DNA from 2 places in the Pedococcus sp. P1_H8 genome. Region 2 is predicted to be linked to the other one. Evidence: riboswitches for the same ligand, from Rfam matches in the RefSeq annotation. Region 2 holds a riboswitch; the other holds the start of a gene.
The links. Region 2 has a riboswitch for cyclic di-AMP ahead of AC1DYG_RS13735 (C40 family peptidase). Riboswitches for the same ligand answer to the same signal wherever they lie in the genome.

Region 1 (9,957 bases), on a different contig from region 2:
GCAGCCTTGGCCGCGGCTGCCACCGCCTTGATCTGCCGCAGCTCCTCTCGATCCAAGGCGTTCACTCGCGCTCCGCCCTTGGTTGTGCCACCCCCATACGTCGCGGACGCGGGAAGGGCACCTGCGACGATCAGTATCAAACACAGAAGGCCGACCCGGTCTAGGCGATGTCGTACAGAATCCACTGATCCCCCCTCCACAAGAGTGCCACCGTGCGCGTGAGCTTTTGGTACGGATCCGTCAGGACGACTGCGCCGTTGGAGTCGATGACATCCACCTTCTTTTGGATCATCTGCACGTGGACGTGGGTCTGGTCCTCGAACCCCCCGACGGCATCGACGGACTGGATGCTGACTGGACTCGACCGGTACCGCCGCCCCTTCGCCACCAGTTCCGCGGCTGTCTTTTGCAGATCCTTGCAGGACAAGCAGCCCGGGTCGCTGAGGGGCGGGATCAGGCTGGCATCGGGCTTGCTCCACGCAAGGGCAGTCTGCTCGAGGAAGAAGCGTGCGAAGGCTTCGGCGCCTTCAGGGGTGTGGGCTCGCGCCGCCGCCGGGAGGTCCACCGTCGGGGTCGGCGGACTTGTCGTCGTGCCCAAACCAGTCGTGCCACTCGACGGCGAACTCGTCGTCGAACTCCGCGACGACGTCGAACTGCTCGCCGGCGGGTCGTCGCCCCCACTCGTGCACCCCGCCAAGGCCAGCGCCGCCCCAAGCGCGCACGCGGCATACAGACGCACAGGACCCACGGTCGATCTCCCCTTCGGCAGCCCCCCGCTACCCGATCGCACGCGAGTCTAGGCAAACAGACGCCACCACGCCCAGTGCCATCCACAGGGTGGTCAGAGGCGACGCCCAGCTACCGCCCCGAGCGTCGCTCGAACACCAGGCGCAGGGCCTCGGCGGCGTCCTCGGGGGAGTCCACGCGGAACCGCGCAGCCGTCTCGCCCGGACCGACCTTGACGGTCAGGTCGTCGGGCCCGAGCGCCCGGAACGCGTCCTCGTCGGTCACGTCGTCGCCGAAATAGGCGACCACGTCCGCGCCCACCTCGTCGCGCAGGGCCACCAGGGCGGAACCCTTGTCGGCCCGCACCACGCTCACCTCCACCACGTGCTTGCCGTGCAGCACGTGCAGTCCGGTATGCCGCGTCGTCACCTCGAGCGCCGCCGCTTCCGCTTCGCGGGCGGCGGACGCATCGGCCATCCGGCGGGTGTGCAGAACCACGGCGGTCGGCTTGAACTCCAGCCCGGCGCCGGGGGGCAGGCTGCCGCACAGGTCCTTCAGGTCGTCCGTGACCCGGTGGAGTGCCAACTGCTGGTCGGCGGTCAGTCCATCAGTGCCTATTGAGCTGGTCTCCGCGCCGTGGCTGCCGATCCGGGTCACCGCGCTGTCGCCCAGACCGGTGAGCAGGGTCAACGTCTCCAGGTCGCGCCCGGACACCACCGCGGCATACGTGGAAGGAAGGGCCGCCAGCCCTTCCAGGCTCTCGATCGTGCCCGGCAACGCTCGAGACGCCATCGGGTCGTGGACGAGGGGTGCGAGCACTCCGTCGAAGTCGGACGCGACGAGCACCGTTGGTGCCACGGCGAATTCGTCGATCGCCGCCGTCAACGCGGGCGTCAGGGTCACGGGGTGGAGTCCTCGGCCTGGTGCAGGTCGCGCGCCTTGCGGTCGGCCGTGGCGTGCTCGTCGTCGGCCTTCTGCTCCTTGGTCGTGCGCTGCGGTCGGTCGGGTGCCACCTCGAGGGCTTCGAGGAAGCGGGACGCCCACCGCTGCACGTCGTGGTCGGCGACGCGGCGCCGCATCGCGCGCATCAGGCGCCGCTTCTCCTTCTCCGGCGTCTCGATGGCCCGCATGATCGTCTGCTTCAGGCCCTCGATGTCGTGCGGGTTGCAGACGAACGCCTGGTGCAGCTCATGGAAGGCCCCGGTGAACTCCGAGAGCACCAGCGCGCCGCCCTCGTCGTACCGGCAGGTGACGTACTCCTTGGCGACGAGGTTCATGCCGTCGCGCAGTGGGGTCACGAGGACCACGTCGGCCGCGAGGAACAGCGCCGCCATCTCCTGGCGGGGGTAGGAGTGGTGGAGGTACTGGACCGCGGGCGCGCCGATGCGACTGTGCTCTCCGTTGAGGCGTCCGACCTCGCCCTCGATCTCGTGTCGCAGCTCGCGATAGGCGGCCACCCGTTCGCGGCTCGGCGTGGCCACCTGCACGAAGACCTCGTTGGGCGGCGAGACCTGACCCTCCTCGAGGAGCTCCCCGTAGGCCTTGATCCGGTGGCTGATCCCCTTGGTGTAGTCGAGTCGGTCCACGCCGAGGAGCAGGGTCCGGGGGTTGCCGAGCGACTCGCGGATCTCCTTGGCGCGCTGCATCGTCTCGGGCTGCTTGGCCACGGCCTCGAGCCCGACGTAGTCGATGGAGATCGGGACGGCGCTGGCCCGCACCCGCCGGCTGTCCTCGGCGCGCGAGACCGAGACCGTGTCGCCCTTGGTGGGCAGTCCCAGCAGCTGCCGGCAGGCGCGGACGAAGTTCTGGGCGTCGGCGACCCGCTGGAACCCCAGGTAGTCGGCCCCCAGCAGTCCCTCGAGCACGGCCCGTCGCCACGGCAGCTGGGCGAACAGCTCGACCGGCGGGAACGGGATGTGGTCGAACCAGCCGATCCGCACGTCCGGACGCAGCTCGCGCACCATCGCGGGCACGAGCTGGAGCTGGTAGTCGTGGACCCACACGGTCGCGCCCTTCGCGGCAACCTCGCAGATCGCCTCGGCGAACCGGCGGTTGACCGTCTCGTAGGCGGTGAACCAGTACCGGTGGAACGTCGCCGGGACGATGACGTCGTGGTAGATCGGCCAGAGCGTGTCGTTGCTGAAGCCCTCGTAGTAGTGGGCGACCTCGTCCTCGGACAGCGCCACCGGCCGCAGGTACATGTCGTCCTCGACGAACGGTGCGGGGGCATCGCCGGCCTCACCGGCCCAGCCGACCCAGGCGCCGTCGCGGCCACGCATGACCGACTCCATGGCGGTCACCAGACCGCCCGGGCTGGTCCGCCAGGACTCCTCCCCGTCGGCGCCCACGACCCGGTCCACGGGCAATCGGTTGGCGGCAATGACCAGGTCGAACTGCTGCTGGCTGCGAGGCACAGGAAATCAACTCCACGGTGTAGTTGCAGTGGCAACCCTATGTCGCGAGCCGACCAGGCGGCATACCGAGTCCCACCCGGCCCTCCCGCAACCTGAGCACCCCAGAGGGCGCTCAGGTTGCGGGAAGCGTCGGTCGTGGGAGGTGCGATGCGGGTATGCCGCGTGCGTGGACTTCCCCTAGCGGTGACCCTCCCAGCGGTCTACCGTCTGAGCATGAGGATCTCGGATGTCGTGCGACGCAAGGGTGGCCAAGTGGTCACCATCCGCTCCGAAGAGACCGTGGAACGGTTGCTCGACCTGCTCGCTGAGCACCGCATCGGTGCCCTCGTCGTGAGTGACGACGGTGACAGCGTGACCGGCATCGTCAGCGAGCGCGACGTCGTGCGCCACCTGCACAGTGACGGCGCCGCCGTGCTCCTGGCGCCCGTGGGCTCGATCATGACGGCCGACGTGCAGACGTGCGGGCCTGATGTCCAGATCGATGAGCTGGCCCGCACCATGACCGAGATGCGCATCCGCCACGTGCCGGTCGTCGTCGACGGCAAGCTGCACGCGATCGTCAGCATCGGCGACATCGTCAAGCACCGGATCGACGAGCTCCAGTCCGAGCGTGACCAACTTGTTGGCTACATCCAGCAGTAACCTCACCCGGTTCACAGGGGTCACTCACGTACCGTAGGGGGATGACGACGCAGGACGTGGGGGGATGACGACCGAGGCGATGGAGGGCAGCAACGGTCGGCCCGCCGCGTCCGACGGCCTCCGGATCGGCCCCTACCGCCTCATCCAGCAGCTCGGTGAGGGCGGCATGGGCGTCGTCCACCTGGCGCTCGACCCCAGTGGCCGCGCCGTGGCGCTCAAGCTGCTGCGCCCGCACGTGGCGCACGACCGCGACGCCCGCACCCGCCTGGCGCGCGAGGTGCAGGTACTGCGTCGCATCGACGACCACCGCGTCGCGGCCGTGATCGACGCCGACCTCGACGGCGACCGGCCCTACCTCGTGACCCGTTATGTCCCGGGCCCCGCCCTGGACGACGTGGTGAAGGAGTCCGGCCCGATCCGTGGCGGCGACCTGCTCCGGCTGGGCCGTGGGCTCGCCGATGCCCTCCACGCCATCCACGCCGCCGACGTCATCCACCGCGACCTCAAGCCCGGCAACGTGCTGCTCCTCGACGGTGACCCGGTGCTGATCGACTTCGGCATCGCGCACGTCGCCGACGACGTCCGGATCACCATGACCGGGCTGGTCATGGGGACGCCGGGCTACCTGTCTCCCGAAGTAGTCGAGGGTGCGCCCGTCACCGAGGCCACCGACTGGTGGGGCTGGGCCGCCACCCTCGCCTACGCCGCCAGCGGCGCCCCGCCCTTCGGCCGCGGACCGATGGACGTGGTCCTGACGCGGGTCAGTCGTGGCGAGGCGGACCTCACCGGAGTCGACCCGCGCCTCGCCCCGCTCCTGTATGCCGCGCTGTCACCGCAGCCGCGCCAGCGCCCCGACGCCGACGAGGTCGTCAACGCGCTGGAGCGCTACGCCACGGGGCAACCGGTGACCGAGGCGCTCACGACGCCGCCGCGGCATACCCAGGTGTTGGAGCACCGTCCCACCGCCCCGTGGGAACGTCCCGCGGTCGCCGCCACGCCCGTCGCCCTGCCCATCGAACCCGAATGGGCGGCCGAGCAGTGGGCTCCGGAGCCCGAACAGGACCTCGTGCCCTGGGGCGAGCCCGAGGGCGAGGTGTCGGAGTGGCAGGCGGCCTGGGAGGGCGAGGTCGGCGAACCCGACCCGCGCATCGGTCGCCCGGCGCGCACCGGCACCTTGCTGGCCCTGCTCACGGTCATCGTCGCAGCGGCTGCGGGTTTCCCCGTGGTGGCCGCCGTGGTCGCCGTGCTCTGGTCGTGGGCGGCCCGCACCGCAGACCGGTCCGTGACCTCGCTCGTCCTGCGTCGACACCATCGCGGTCGCCGCCGCTCCGACATGCCGCTGGCCGTCGTCGCCAGCCCATGGCACCTCGTCGTGGGCGCACTCGCGACCGTGGTCAGCGCGATCCTGCCGCTCGTCGTGGGGATCTGTGCGGTCTTCAGCACCGCCCTGGCCACCGTCGCCGTCAACAGCGGCTCGCCGCACCCGAACTCCTCGGCGCCTTTGGCTGTGGGCGCGCTGGTGGCGGCCCTGATGGCGTGGTGGGGTCCCGGTGGGTCGGGTCTGCGTCGCGGCACTCGCAGCATCATCCGAGGAGTCAGCCCCGGGGAGCGGGCGACCCAGGCGCTGGTGGTCCTGCTGCTGGTCGCGGCAGGCGGGCTCGCCCTGTGGAGCCTGCAGCACGCCGGTGTTCCCCAGTGGTGGCCCACCCAGGCGCCGTCGGGGCTGCTGTCCGGCGTCGGCCTCACCGCATGACCGAGGGCATCGAGGGCACGTCGGGTCCTGGCACGTCGGGTCCTGGCACGTCGGGTCCCGGCACGTCGGGTCCCGGCACGTCGGGTCCCGGCACGTCGGGTGGAGGGGCGGCAGCACGGCCCACCAAGCGCCGTCCGGTGCTGCGCCAGAGCCGGATCTGGCGGGGGGAGGAGCTCACCGAGACGCTGCCGATGATCGAGAGCCTGCGGCACACGCCCTACCGCAACCCGCGCGTGCTCCAGGCGGCGGCCGAGGAGCGTGAGGCCAGGGCATCCCTCGACCTGGCGCTGCGTGTCGGTGAGCTGATGCTGCGCTGCGGTGCGGACGCTCCGCAGGTCGAGTCGTCCGTGGTGGCGGTGGCCGCTGCCGCAGGGCTGGACAACCTCGAGATCGACATCACGCTCCAGTCGCTGCTGATCCAGTGTTCCTCCGGCTCCGGGGCGCCCATCACCATGCTGCGGGTCGTCCGCTCGTCGACCCGCGACTTCGACCGGCTGACTGCGGTGCACGAGTTCGTGGAAAACCTCGTCGCCGGGTCCTACGACCGCGAGGCGGCCGCTGAGCAGCTGCGCGAGATCCGCCGGGCACCGCGGTTCTGGCCCAAGTGGGCGGTACGGGGTTCACTCGGCCTGCTCGCCGCTGCCATCGCCGTCATGCTCGGCGCCGGTTTCGTCGCTGCCGTGGTCGCGGGGATCTCGGCCCTCCTGGTGGGGTATGCCGCGCGCGTGCTGGGGCGCGGCGGCCTGCCCGACTTCTACCAGTGCGCCATCGGCGGCTTCCTGGCGACGACGATCGCGTGGGGCGCCTTCAGCCTCGGCGCGGCCGGGTGGCTGCCCGTGTCGTCGTCCGACTTCGCCTTCATCGTGGCCGGTGGGATCACCGTGCTGCTGCCGGGTCGAACCGTCGCCTCCGCGTTCGAGGACGCGATCTCGGGCTACTCGGTCACGGGCGCCGGCCGGATGTTCGCCGTCTTCCTGACGACGGCCGGCATCATCCTGGGGGTGGCCACGGGCCTGTCCCTCACCCTGGCGCTGACGAGCGCCTTCGACCTCGAGCTCGCCTCTCCCTCGATCATGGCGACGCGGGCCCTGGACGCCCCCGTGGTGCTGGCCGTGGTGGGCGCGTTCGTCGTCGGGGTCGCCGGAGCGGTGTCGCTGCGGAGCCGGCGACTGCTGGTGATCCCCTGTGGACTGCTCTGCGCCGTCGGAGTCGCCGTGTCGCTCGTGGTGTCCCGCGTCGACGGGCTCGGCCAGCTGGCGGCGGCCGGAAGCGCCGCCATCGTGCTGGGGTGCGCCGGCCGACTGCTCGCCCTGCGCATGGGCGCGCCGGCGATGGTGCTGGTCGTGCCGGCGTCCTACGGGCTGCTGCCGGGTCTGGCCATCTTCCGGGGGCTCTACGAGATGGTGAACGGCTCGTCGGCGAACTCCGGGACACTGTCGCTCCAGGGCGGGCTGACGACCCTGCTCGGGGCGATGGCGGTGCTGCTCGCCATCGCGGCCGGCAGCGTGCTCGGGGAGTTCATGGCCGCGCCGTTCGACCACCGCATGGTCCAGAAGCGACGGGCCCGTCGGCGCTGACCGACCAGCCCGTCCCGGTGGTGTCCGGGCGCCGACGGGCACGGAGGCACGCGCCCAGGGACCGGCGCCGATCGACTGCCGGGCGGCGGGCCCCGTCAATCTGTCCGAATTGCTTGTCGCTGGGGGCGGTGGCCTCTACGGTGGACAACCTGCGCAAACGCGCTCTCACAACTGCACACGGCATACCCAATCAGCCATGCACATCCACCGCGCCGAGCCTCGTCAGGTGGATGTCTTGCCGGAAGATCTCCGGGCAGACGAGGACGGGGGACCCAATCCGGCCACCACGGTGGCCTTGGGGTGAAGTCGGCTCCGGCCGACCGGGCACCTGACAGCCCGAACCCGACAGCTCACCCCGCAGGCGCCGGTCAGGAGAGGAACTCCCCCCGCCATGTTCTATGCCCCGAAGCACTCTGCTCGGAAGCTCAACCCCGTCCGCCGTCGGGTCACCGGTGTCGCCGTCGCCGGTGTCGCCACCGTGGCGGGAGGCATGGCGACCGCGACCTCCGCCTCGGCGGCGTCGACCGTGTGGGACCGGGTCGCCGCGTGTGAGAGCGGTGGGAACTGGTCCATCAACACGGGCAACGGCTACTACGGCGGCCTGCAGTTCTCCGACCGCACCTGGGACGCCTTCGGCGGCGAGCGCTATGCCGCGACCGCGAACCGCGCCTCCAAGGCCCAGCAGATCTCCATCGCCCAGAAGGTCCTCGCCTCGCAGGGGCCCGGTGCCTGGCCGACCTGTGGCGCCCGGGCCGGACTGACCCGCGCGAACGGCGGGGCGGTCAACGCCGGTTCGACCACGACTCAGACAGCCGCGTCGCGCTCGACCGTGCGCACGGCTCCCACGTCGCCCGCCGGCGCGCTGGCCGTCGACGGCATCCGCGGGCCCAAGACGAACGCGGCCATCGAGCGCTGGGTCGGGGGTTCGGTGAACGGCACCCTGTCGCGCACCGACGTGAAGGCGTTGCAGCGCAAGGTCGGCTCGGCGCCTGACGGCGTCATCGGCCCGAAGACGGTCGCCGCCCTCCAGGCGAAGATCGGCGCCCGGAAGAACGGCTCGCACTCCCTCGACCGCTCCACCGTGCGATCGCTGCAGAGCTACCTCAACGCCCGCTGACCTCTTGCGACTTGTTGCTCTGTGGTGGTCACTGACCGGCCTGAGCGGCGATCCGTGACGTTCACGCGGCAACAAGTGCCTACCCGCTGCGACTGATTGCCGCGCGGTGGTCAGGAATTCTCGACGAGGACGTCCGCGCCGGTACCATCGTCGCCGTCTGCTGCGGCAGGCACGCCGGCGTGGCGCAATTGGCAGCGCACTTGTCTTGTAAACAAGGGGTTAGGGGTTCAAGTCCCCTCGTCGGCTCTCTCTGACGTGTATGACTTCGCCGGATGCTTGGCGGGGGGCTTCGGTTGATGCCCGACAGTGTGTCGGTTGACGGTTGACGGTTGACGGCCATGCCGGCCGATCCCGGCCGTTCCGTGACCGCCTCCGACCGTCCCCAACCGTCCCCAACCGTCCCCAACCGTCCCCTACCGTCCCTGGCCGGTTGGTCGGTCGATCGGCGACCGGTAGGCGGTGACCTGCGAAGACGCCGCACGAGGCCGTCCGCCGCACCCGCGAGAACAGAGCGTCATCGTCGTATTTGGTCGGCGGCGTCCGGTGATGTAGAAATATCCCGTTCCGGGGGTGATTGGGGTAATTTTCTTATGCGACAGCTACTCAATGGGCTGGTGACGTGTGCTGCCCTTGGGGCGCTGCTGGCGTGGTGCGGGCACGGCGAGGCTGCCTTCGTCGGCACACCCGACCCCCGGCTGGACCGCAGCGTGGCGATGGGTGAGTGGGCCCAGAACAGCATCGACGTACAGCTCGCTGCTCTGGGCTGCGACAAGACGCGTCGCCTCACGGACCTCGTGGCGGTGCGGAACGCGGCGACGGACAAGGCCGGGCACATCCAGTTCGACACCACCACGGTCCGCACCGAGCCGCTCGAGCAGGGGTTCGTGGACGCGGCTGCCGGCAAGGTCTGGGTCGTCGGATGGTGTGGGTGATGCGCCGCGTCTTCGACTGGCTGTGGGACCAGGTGAGGTACCAGGGGCCTGGCCACTCGCGTCGGGTGAAGCGGCGTCGCGACTGCGGGAAGTACTGAGCGGCCTCGAGCTGGCCGAGAGGACGGCGGCCCGGCGTGTCGTCGTAATGCCCAATTGGCGGAACTGGTCTATATGGGGACGGCGCCAATCATCCTCATGATCGCCTGAGAGGCATTCTTCTCCCGCTCGTTCAGGCAAGTGGAAACGTGCGGCGCCGCGATTAAAAGACAGTTCTCGAATATCTCTCCTACGGGAAATCGCCAATATTGGCGGAGGTGACTTCGGATGCTTTTCGCGCGACGAACACATGAAGTTTTGACCGGTGCACGCCATTCTGGGTGGCACCCCTCCTCGGGCCGCCTGGTGCGCCCGTCCCACCCGTCGACCTGCAGGGCAGCCATGGGCGCGATCGCCCTGGGACTTGCGCTGGCAGCCCCGGCGGCAACGACGGCCGAACCGACCCGAGCCGGCCTGCCGCTGTGGGTCGACCCACCGACCACCGCGACGGCGAGGGCGGGCGCTCGGGAATGGCTACCCGTGGTCAGCCACGTCACCGGATCCCGACTCGGTGACGTGGCGCTGGCGTTGACGTATGCCGCGGCCCCACCCGCCGCTTCAGCGCGGCAGGTGTGCGTTAACAGGGCAAACGTGCGCTCCGGCCCGGGCACGTCATACCGGGTCGTCACCAGGCTCGGACGAGGTGCACCAGTGAGGGGGCCGATGGCCAAGGGCTGGCTCAAGCTCCGCAAAGGGCAGT
Region 2 (9,957 bases):
CCTCGCCCACGCGGTCGCCGCGTGCGGCGGCAGCGACCGGACCACGATGGCTGCCGACACCGGCGTGAGCCTCGGGATCATCACGGCCTACAACGACATGCTGTCGGCGCACGCGCCGTTCGAGCACTACCCGGCCGCGATGAAGCAGACCGCACGCGAGGTCGGGGCCGTCGCCCGCGTGGCCGGTGGCGTGCCCGCGATGTGTGACGGCATCACCCAGGGGCGGGCGGGCATGGAGCTCAGCCTGTTCAGCCGCGACGTCATCGCGATGTCGGCGGCGATCGCGCTCAGCCACGACGTGTTCGACGGCGTCCTCATGCTCGGCGTCTGCGACAAGATCGTGCCGGGACTGGTCGCAGGGGCGCTGTCGTTCGGCCACCTGCCGACCGCCCTGGTGCCGGCCGGGCCGATGGCGTCGGGCCGCTCGAACGCCGACAAGTCCGAGACCCGCAAGGCGTTTGCCGCAGGTGAGGTCGGGCGCGACGAGCTGCTCGCGAGCGAGGTGGCGTCCTACCACTCGCCGGGCACCTGCACCTTCTACGGCACGGCGAACTCCAACCAGATGCTCATGGACGTCATGGGCCTGCACCTGCCCGGAGCGGCGTTCGTCCACCCCGACGACCCGTTGCGCGAGGCCCTCACGGCCGCGACGACGGTCCGGGTCGCCGAGATCGCCGCGTCCGAGACGCCGTACGGCATCGGCCAGGTCGTGGACGAGAAGACGGTCGTCAACGGGGTCGTCGCCCTCCTGGCGACCGGCGGCTCGACCAACCACACGATGCACCTCATCTCGATGGCAGCCGCCGCGGGGATCGACCTGACCTGGGAGGACTTCGACGACCTGTCGGCCGCGGTCCCGTCCATCGCCCGGATCTACCCCAACGGTCCCGCCGACGTGAACCACTTCCACGCAGCGGGCGGCACGCCGTTCCTCATCGGCACCCTGCTCGACCACGGACTGCTGCACGAGGACGTGCTGACCGTGGCCGGACCGGGGCTGCGGCGCTACACCCAGCGGCCGGTGATGATCGGCGGCCAGCTCGGGTTCGTCGACGCCGCAACGGAATCCGGCGACCCGGCCGTCCTGCGCCCGGCCGACGACCCGTTCACCGTCGACGGCGGGCTCCGCGTCCTCGGCGGCAGCCTGGGCCACGCGGTCATCAAGGTGTCGGCCGTCGCGGAGGAGCACCGCGTCATCGAGGCCCCGGCGCGCGTCTTCACCGACCAGGTCGGCTTCCTCCAGGCGTTCTCCCGCCGCGAGCTCGACCGCGACGTCGTCGTCGTGATCCGCGAGCAGGGTCCCAGCGCCAACGGGATGCCCGAGCTGCACGCCCTGACCCCCTCCCTGGGAGTCCTCCAAAAGCGCGGGTATGCCGTGGCCCTGGTCACCGACGGCCGAATGAGTGGGGCGTCGGGCGCCATCCCGGCGGCCATCCACGTCACCCCCGAGTCCGTGCACGCCGGGCCGATCTCGAAGATCCAGGACGGCGACGTCATCCGCGTCGACTCGCTGACCGGGCGGCTCGACGTGCTCGTCGACGAGGACGAGTTCGCCGCCCGGGTCCCCTCGCCGCGCGTCACCGCCGAGGGGGTCGGCACCGGGCGTGAGCTGTTCGCGTCCATGCGCGCCGCCGTCGGTCGCGCCGACGAGGGCGCCCACGTCTTCGGCAGCCTCGGTCACGTCTGGGACCGAAGCGATTCCGCCCCGTTCGTCAGCCACGAGGAGAACCGATGACCACCGCCAACACCCTCACCGGCGCGAGCGCGCCGACGACCGCGAGCGCGCAGTTGAGCCTCACGCAGCCGGACGGCCCCACGAAGCCGGTCCTCTACAGCGAGGCGGACATCCTCGACCTGGCCCCGGTCATCCCGGTGGTCGTCGTGGACTCCGTCGAGCAGGCCGTGCCGCTGGCACGGGCGCTGGTCCGCGGCGGCATACCCGTCATCGAGATCACGCTGCGCAGCGAAGCCGGTCTCGGCGCGATCGAGGCGGTGGCCTCGCAGGTCGAGGGCATGGTCGTCGGCGCGGGCACGGTGGTCACGCCGGAGCAGGTGCAGCAGGTCAAGGACGCCGGGGCGCAGTTCCTGGTCACCCCGGGGTCGCCCCCGCGGCTGCTGGACGCTGCCCTGGCGAGCGGCCTGCCGCTGCTTGCGGGCGCCGGCACGCTGACGGAGATGCTCGTGCTGGCCGAGGCAGGCCTCGAGGCGATGAAGTTCTTCCCGGCCGAGGCGAGCGGTGGGCGGCCCTACCTGTCTGCCGTGAGCGGGCCGTGTCCGCACCTGCGGTTCTGCCCGACGGGTGGGATCACGCCCGAGACGGCGGCAGCGTGGTTGGCGCTGCCGAACGTCGGCTGTGTCGGCGGGTCCTGGCTGACACCGAAAGACGCTGTGGCGCAAGGGGACTGGCCCCGCATCGAAGCCCTGGCCGCCGAGGCGGCTGCCCTGCGCCAGCCCTGACGCGCGGGCAACACGTCGCTGGGCATGGAACAGCCCGTGGGCTTCGCCTCGCCGACAACGATCGGCTCGGCTTGCGCAGGGGACGACCTGCACGGCCCACGGGCTGCGGTGAACTGCTGGGGATTGCGCCGGATGGCGGACCTCGAGCAGTCGAGGTGCGCTAGCGCGCAGTCACCTCACGCGTCCATATTGAAATCACTTCTTGGACCACCTCCCTTCCGTGTAGCTCGACGCTAATTCGGGAAGGTCGGCTGGTGCAACGGTTTTTTCGCGCGAGTTGGCGGCGCTCAGACGGAGGTGACGACCTCGTCGTAGTCGAGGCGGGGGAGCCGGTCCATCCAGGCGCCCTCCGCAGGGCGGCCGATGTTGACCACCGCGAGGGTGCGGTGGGCGCCGTCGGGGAAGAACTCACGGTCCACGCCGGCGGCGTCGAACCCGGTCATCGGGCCGGCAGCCAGGCCGGCCGCGCGGACGCCGAGGATGAAGTAGGCGACCTGCAGGGTGGCATTGAGGGTGGCCGACCCCTCGCGCATCTGGTCGTTGCCGGCGAAGAGGTCGCGAGCGCCCTCGAAGTGGGGGAAGACCTTGCCGAGCTCGTCGTGGAAGTCGGTGTCGGCAGCCAACACGGCCACCAGGGGGGCGGTGGACGTCTTCGCCTTGTTGTTGCCGCCCATCAGCTCGACGAGCCGGCCGCGGGCGTCGGGCGTGCGCACCAGGACGATCCGCAGCGGCTGGTTGTTCATCGACGTCGGGGCCCACTTCACGAGGTCGTAGATGGCGCGCACCTGCTCCTCGCTCACCGGCTCGTCGGTGAAGGCGTTGGCCGTGCGGGCGTCGCGGAACAGCAGGTCCTGAGCCTCGGGGGAGAGCTCGAGGTGGTCGGCGAACTGGGCCTCGAGCTCGGTCAGGGAGTCATGGGTCTGAGTCATGATTCGTTGAACAATCAATCTCATGGTTGCATTCCTCAACCATGAAAGCGCAGGTCAGGTGTCGCGGTGCACCTTGTGCGGGGCGGCCTGGATGCGCGGTTTGATGACGAGCAGGTCGATGTTCACGTGGGCCGGGCGCCCGACCATCCAGCCGATCGCCTCGGCGATGTCCTGGGCCACCAGCGGCTCCGAAACCCCCGCATAGACCGCGTCGGCCCGGGCCTGGTCACCGCCGAACCGCGTCAGGGCGAACTCCTCGGTCCGCACCATCCCGGGCGCGATCTCCTCGACCCGTATGGGCTGGTCCACGAGCTCGAGCCGCAGGGTCTGGGTCAGGGCCGTGACCGCGTGCTTGGCCGCGACGTAGCCCGAACCGCCCTCGTAGGCGACGTGTCCCGCGATGGACCCGACGTTGACGATCGTCCCCGCGCCCGAGGCGATCAGGGCCGGCAGCAGCGCCTGGGTCACCTGCAGCGTGCCGATGACGTTGGACTCGAACATGCCACGCCAGTCGGAGACGTCGGTGTCCGCGGCCGGGGCGAGCCCGAGGGCGCCACCCGCGTTGTTGACGAGCACGTCGAGACGGTCGCCGACCTCAGCAGCCAGCCGGGCCACGTCGTCGGCCGACGTCACGTCGCAGACCAGGGCCCGACCGCCGATCTGCCCGGCCAGGGCTTCGATCCGGTCGCCGCGGCGCGCGGCGCAGACCACCTCGAAACCGTCCGCCGCCAGCTGCCGGGCGGTCGCCTCACCGATGCCGCTGCTGGCCCCGGTTACCACTGCGAGCTTGCTCATGCCGCACCTCCGGCGGGTCGAGGGGCACTGGCTTTCTGAAAGGCACTGGGCTTCTGAAAGGCACTGGGCTTCTGAAAGGCACTGGGGTCGATGGCGATCCAGGTGGCCTCGGCCTGCGCGAGCAGGCTCCCCTCCGCGGCATACAGGGCGGTGCCGCTCAGGTATTTGCGACTGGTGGCCTTGCGGGCCTCGCCACCGCTCTGCCACGCCATCACCACGTGCTCGTCGCCGGGTGTGGGCAGGCTCGACACCTGCGCCGTCATCGTGCCGAGCACCATCGCCCGGCCGGCAATTCCCGAGGCCCAGGCGCCCGGACAGTCCAGGGCGGCCCACACCGTCTCGAGGTCGACGTCCGCGCGGGGGCGCCACGCCGCGGCATACTCACCATCGCCTCCGGCCACCCGAGCGGGCTGGAGCCTCAGACCGTCGCCGGCGGCGCGACCGGTGCCGCACGAGAAGCAGGTGGGAAAGGGATGGGCGGCGAGGCCTTCATAGCCCTCACCCGCCGCCGCGGCCTCGGCGAACGACACAGCAACAGGTATGCCGCCCGCGTCCAGTCCCGGCGCCGTCGTCGCCTCGACGACGAGGTGCTCACCGTCGCGGACCTCGAGGGTGCGGTGGCCCTGCGCCGAACCGCTCTGCACGGTCAGCTCCCGATCGAGCGGCGGAGGGGTGCGGAGCCGCACGGTGACGGCTTCGTCGGGCCCGGGCTGGAGCAGCGCAGCCGCGTGCCCGCTGACCCATCCGCCGTTGCCCGACTCGGGCGGGCCGCAGAAGCGTGAGGGCACGACGAAGCTCATGGCCCGAACCTACTCGTGGCGTCTCTCGGCGTGAGAGGTCAGGGGCATCCGTGGCCAGACCGCGTCAGAATGGCCGGGATGTCCGCCCCCAAGCCCCGACCCGAGCTCGACAGCGAGGCTCCCTTCAGCCTGCGCGGGATCGCCGTGCCGGCGTACGGCCCCACGATCATCGTGGCGATCGGCAGCGGTGCGATCGTCCCCATCGTCACGCTGAGTGCCCTCGACCTCGGGGCGACACCGGCGATCGCCGCCCTCACGGCCGGGCTGGCCCTCGTCGCCGAGCTGTTCTTTGCCGTGCCGGCCGGAGCGCTCGTGCACCGGGTTGGGGAGCGGCGCGCGCTGCTGTGGGCGAGCGCGGTGGACGCGGTGGCGGCGTTCGTGGCCCTGACCGCCCCGTCGCTCGGCGTGCTCATGGTCACGGTGTTCGCGATGGGGTTCACGTCGTCGGTGTTCCTCGTGGCGCGGCAGGCCTACCTCATCGACGCGGTACCGGTCACCATGCGGGCGCGAGCCCTGTCGACCCTCGGCGGGGTCAACCGGATCGGGATGTTCATCGGGCCGTTCATCGGGGCGCCGATCATCCACCTGTGGGGGCCGCGCGCCGGGTTCGCGGTGGCCGTGGCGGCCGGCCTCGGGGCGGCGGCGCTGGTGTGGCTGGGGCCGGACCTCACGGCCGCGCACGAGGCGCGGGCCAGGGAGGCCTCGCGTGACCGGCCGTCCGCTGGCGGCGGTTCCACCGGCGGTTCCACCGGCACAGCGGCGGTGCTCTGGGACCACCGCAGGGTCTACCTGACCATCGGCCTGGGCGTCATGGTCATCGGGGCCGCACGCTCGGCCCGACTCGTCCTGCTCCCGCTCTGGGCGGCGCACGTCGGCCTGTCCGCCAGCACGACGGCCGTCATCTTCGGCATCGTCGCCGGCGTCGAGATGCTGCTGTTCTACCCGGCGGGGTCGGTCATGGACCGGTTCGGCCGGATCTGGGTCGCGGTGCCGTGTGTCGTGCTGCTCGGCCTCGGGATGATCGCCCTGCCCCTGACCCACAGCGCGCTCGCGGTGACGCGGGTTGCCCTGGTGGCCGCCGTGGGCAACGGCATGGGATCCGGCATCGTGATGACCCTGGGAGCCGACAGTGCGCCGGAAGTGGGCCGTTCCCAGTTCCTCGGTGGCTGGCGCTTCGTCTCCGTTCTCGGCATGAGCGGCTCTCCCGCGCTGATCAGCCTCATCACGGCGCAGGCAGGGCTGGCGGCGGCCTGCGTCAGCCTCGGCGGGCTGGCGCTGGTGGGGACGGGCTGGCTGGGCTACTGGGTGCCGCGCTACGACCCGGTGCGCGGCGGCGCATCCCGCTGACCATCGCCGCGACGCATCCCGCTGACCAGCGACGCACCCGCCGGGTGATGCGTGACGCGCTGACGGCCGCAGGTGAGAGGCTTAGGCCTGTGACCGACCTGATCGACACCACCGAGATGTACCTCAAGACGATCTTCGAGCTCGAGGAAGAGGGCATCACGCCCCTGCGCGCTCGCATCGCCGAGCGTCTCGGGCACTCCGGGCCGACCGTCTCCCAGACTGTCGCGAGGATGGAGCGCGACGGCCTGCTCAGCCTCGCCGGCGACCGCCACCTCGAGCTGTCCGACCACGGCCGGCTGCTCGCGACGCGCGTGATGCGCAAGCACCGGCTGGCCGAGCGGCTGTTGGTCGACGTCATCGGCCTGGAGTGGGAGTACGTCCACGACGAGGCCTGTCGCTGGGAGCACGTGATGTCCGAGCGGGTCGAGCGCAAGATCCTCGCGATGCTCAAGGACCACCACGACTCGCCGTACGGCAACCCCATCCCGGGCCTCGACGAGCTGGGCGAGGACGAGCCGACCGAGGACTTCCGCTTCGGACTGCGGACCCTGACCGAGCTGGCCGGAGACTCCCCTGAGACGGTGCTCGTGCGCCGGATCGGCGAGCCGGTCCAGGTCGACCACGAGGCGCTGAGCCTGCTCACCGTCGCGCGGCTGCTGCCCGGCGAGCGGGTGCGGGTGCACCGCGCCGACGGCCGCGTGGTCGCGGTCCGTGAGGGTGCGCCCGAGTCCACCGGCGTCTCGCTGCCCGACGAGGTGGCACAGCACGTCTTCGGTGCGCTCATCTGAGCGCGTCGGCGTGTCCGATCTCTGGTCGGGTGCGCGTTTCCTGAGCACGAAAGCACAGATGTGCGTGACGTCGCGATGGACTCTCTTGGGGCGGCCGTGACCTCAACGTGACATTCCCAGACGGCTTGTGTACGGTGGCTCCGGTTCACTCGCCCCCTGGGTGAACCGGCTCGATGTGGAACGCCTAGTCCTGTCACCACGCCCGAGTCATCAGTACAAACCGCTTGGCAGGAGCGGGGGACCCAACTTTGGGCCTTCTCTTCACGAGGAGGTCCTTGGGGTTAAGTCTCCACGTACGCGCCCGCAAGGTCGGGCGACAACCGTGGAGGCCGGGTGATCTACCTCCACCCGAACCCGACAGCTCACCTCGTAGGCGCCGGAGGTTCATCCATCGTGGCTTCACACAGTTCTGGCCGTCACCGCGCGCCGGGCCGCTTCAATCCCGTCTCCGAGTTGTCGGACATCGTGGCCAGCGCCGCGCAGCCGGCAGTCAAGACCTCAGCGGTCATCGCCGCTTCCGGTGGTCTTGTCGCCTCGTTCGCCCTTCCCGCCTCTGCTGCCTCGGCCAGCCCGTCGGCGGTGACCAAGAGCGCCACCGTCACCGCGCCCGTCGCTGTGCAGGCGCCCGAGACCGCGGCCCCGACCGCGACCGACGCCTTCGGTGTCATCGGCTTCAAGGCAACGGCCAAGCCCAAGCCCAAGCCCGTCGTGGCGCCCGCCGCGGCCCGCACGAGCGACCGCACCGCGAGCCGTTCGACCGCCCGCAAGGACTACACCAGCCTCAAGCCGGCTGCCGGCGGCGTGCTCGCCATCGCGGCCCAGTACGAAGGCCTGATGTACTCCTACGGCGGCACCAGCCCGTCGACCGGCTTCGACTGCTCCGGCTTCACGCAGTACGTCTTCGGCAAGGTCGGCATCAGCCTGCCGCGCACCGCCGAGGAGCAGCGCTCAGCCACCACCCGCGTGTCGACCCCGCAGCCGGGTGACCTCGTGTTCTTCGGCAGCCCCGCCTACCACGTGGGCATCTACGCCGGGAACGGCAAGATGTGGGACTCCCCGCGCAGCGGCCAGGCCGTCGCGCTGCGTTCCATCTGGTCCTCGAACGTCACCTACGGTCGCCCCTGACCTGAGGTTGGCCACCGCGCCAAGCCACGGTCCGCAGGCCCCCTCCCGCTTCGGCGGGTGGGGGCCTGCGGCGTCCCCGCCCCGCCCGGTCCGAGGTATGCCGCGGGGCCAGCCGTGCGGCATACGCCCGACTTGCGTGGTCGTGTGAGGATGGATGGATGAACGACGCACACCAGGCCAACGACGACCGCTCGAACGCAGTGGAGATCGACGTCTGGGCGGACGTGGTCTGCCCGTGGTGCTACATCGGCAAGCGACGGCTGGAGCTGGCGATCGCGGAGAGTGCGCACCCCCACGAGGTCACCGTGACCTACCACGCGTTCGAGCTCGACCACCACGTCACGCACGGCGACGGGGAGACGGTGCTCCAGTGGTTGGCGAAGCGCTACGGCACCGACCTGGCAGGGGCCCGTGAGATCGCGGAGCGGCCCGCTGTGACCGGCCGTCCGGACGGGGTCGAGATCGTCGTCGACAAGCAGCTGCGGGCCAACTCGTTCGACGCGCACCGGCTGGTCGCGCTCGGCCTCGCCCAGGGCGGCCCGGCCCTGCAGGCCGCGGTGCTCGAACGCCTCTACAGCGCGCACTTCTCCGAGGGCAAGCTGATCGACGACATCGAGACCCTGCAGCGCCTGGGCGCCGAGGCTGGGCTCGACGGGCGTCGGGTGTCGGCGGTGCTGGCGGGCGACGAGTTCGCCGACCACGTGCGCGCCGACGAGGAGGCGGCGATCGACATCGGCGTCTCGGGCGTGCCGTTCTTCATGGCCAACCGCAGGGTGGCGCTGTCCGGCGCGCACTCACCCGAGGTCATCGGCCAGCTGATCGAAGCCGCTCTCAACGGCGATCACGAGGTGATGAGCGCCGGGGCCTGACGAGGCGCCTGGTCCACCGCGCCCCGCTCAGTCGGCGAGGGCTGCCTCGAAGGCATCCAGCGTCGGTCGGCTGAACAGCACGAACCGGACGAGCTCGATCGCCTCGTCCCCTCCGTCGCCGGGCGCGACGGCAAGACTCACGCGAACGGCTTCGACCGCGATCCGAGCCACCTCGGCCGAGTCCCAGCCATAGATCCCGGCGCTGACCGCCGGGAAGGCGATGCTCCGGGCACCCACCTCCCCGGCGACGTCGAGGCTGCGGGTGAAGCAGGACGCCAGCAGTGCCGGGTCGGTCTGCCCGCGATGCCGGTTCGGGCCGACGGTGTGGATCACCCATCGCGCGGGCAGGTCGCCCGCAGTCGTCGCCACCGCGTCGCCCACGTCGAGGCCGTCCCGGTGAGTGGTGGTGCGCAACGCCCGGCAGGCCTCCAGCAGCTGCGGGCCGGCCGCGGCGTGGATCGCACCGTCCACCCCGCCTCCACCGAGCAGCTGCGAGTTCGCGGCGTTGACGATGGCGTCGACGTGCTGGGTGGTGATGTCACCCAGCACGGCTTCGATGGTGACCATCCACCCACGGTATGCCGCGGGCGCCGCTCCGGGTCTACGGGTTGATCGCGAGGAAGACGAACGCGGCGAGCAGCACGAGGTGGACGCCACCCTGGAGCCGCGTCGCGCGACCCGGCACCACGGTCAGCACACTCACGACCACGGTCAGGGCCAGGAGCACCATCTGGGTCGGGCCCAGGCCCAGCAGCAGCGGACCATCGAGCCAGATCGAGGCGATGGCGATGGCTGGAATGGTCAGGCCGATGCTGGCCATGGCCGAACCAAGCGCGAGGTTGAGGCT

Region 1: it holds a riboswitch for cyclic di-AMP, as region 2 does, so the genes downstream of both, AC1DYG_RS03560 (transglycosylase family protein) here and AC1DYG_RS13735 (C40 family peptidase) in region 2, are expected to answer to the same signal.

What each region holds. Positions count from the first base shown of each region.
Region 1 is NZ_JBFUCP010000003.1:30,243-40,199, reverse strand. It holds gene AC1DYG_RS03600 (hypothetical protein) at 1-65, opposite strand, end outside; gene AC1DYG_RS03595 (DUF6318 family protein) at 161-565, opposite strand; gene AC1DYG_RS03590 (hypothetical protein) at 528-689, opposite strand; gene otsB (trehalose-phosphatase) at 859-1,629, opposite strand; gene AC1DYG_RS03580 (alpha,alpha-trehalose-phosphate synthase (UDP-forming)) at 1,626-3,140, opposite strand; gene AC1DYG_RS03575 (CBS domain-containing protein) at 3,354-3,782, shown strand; gene AC1DYG_RS03570 (serine/threonine-protein kinase) at 3,847-5,535, shown strand; gene AC1DYG_RS03565 (threonine/serine exporter family protein) at 5,532-7,112, shown strand; cyclic di-AMP (ydaO/yuaA leader) riboswitch at 7,339-7,491, shown strand; gene AC1DYG_RS03560 (transglycosylase family protein) at 7,504-8,229, shown strand; tRNA gene AC1DYG_RS03555 (tRNA-Thr) at 8,403-8,475, shown strand; gene AC1DYG_RS03550 (hypothetical protein) at 8,844-9,161, shown strand; gene AC1DYG_RS03545 (SH3 domain-containing protein) at 9,600-9,957, shown strand, end outside.
Region 2 is NZ_JBFUCP010000008.1:200,990-210,946, reverse strand. It holds gene edd (phosphogluconate dehydratase) at 1-1,735, shown strand, start outside; gene eda (bifunctional 4-hydroxy-2-oxoglutarate aldolase/2-dehydro-3-deoxy-phosphogluconate aldolase) at 1,732-2,457, shown strand; gene AC1DYG_RS13760 (malonic semialdehyde reductase) at 2,745-3,386, opposite strand; gene AC1DYG_RS13755 (SDR family NAD(P)-dependent oxidoreductase) at 3,441-4,181, opposite strand; gene AC1DYG_RS13750 (hypothetical protein) at 4,178-4,981, opposite strand; gene AC1DYG_RS13745 (MFS transporter) at 5,060-6,328, shown strand; gene AC1DYG_RS13740 (iron-dependent transcriptional repressor DtxR) at 6,418-7,116, shown strand; cyclic di-AMP (ydaO/yuaA leader) riboswitch at 7,306-7,507, shown strand; gene AC1DYG_RS13735 (C40 family peptidase) at 7,510-8,241, shown strand; gene AC1DYG_RS13730 (DsbA family oxidoreductase) at 8,400-9,110, shown strand; gene AC1DYG_RS13725 (O-acetyl-ADP-ribose deacetylase) at 9,138-9,677, opposite strand; gene AC1DYG_RS13720 (calcium:cation antiporter) at 9,712-9,957, opposite strand, start outside.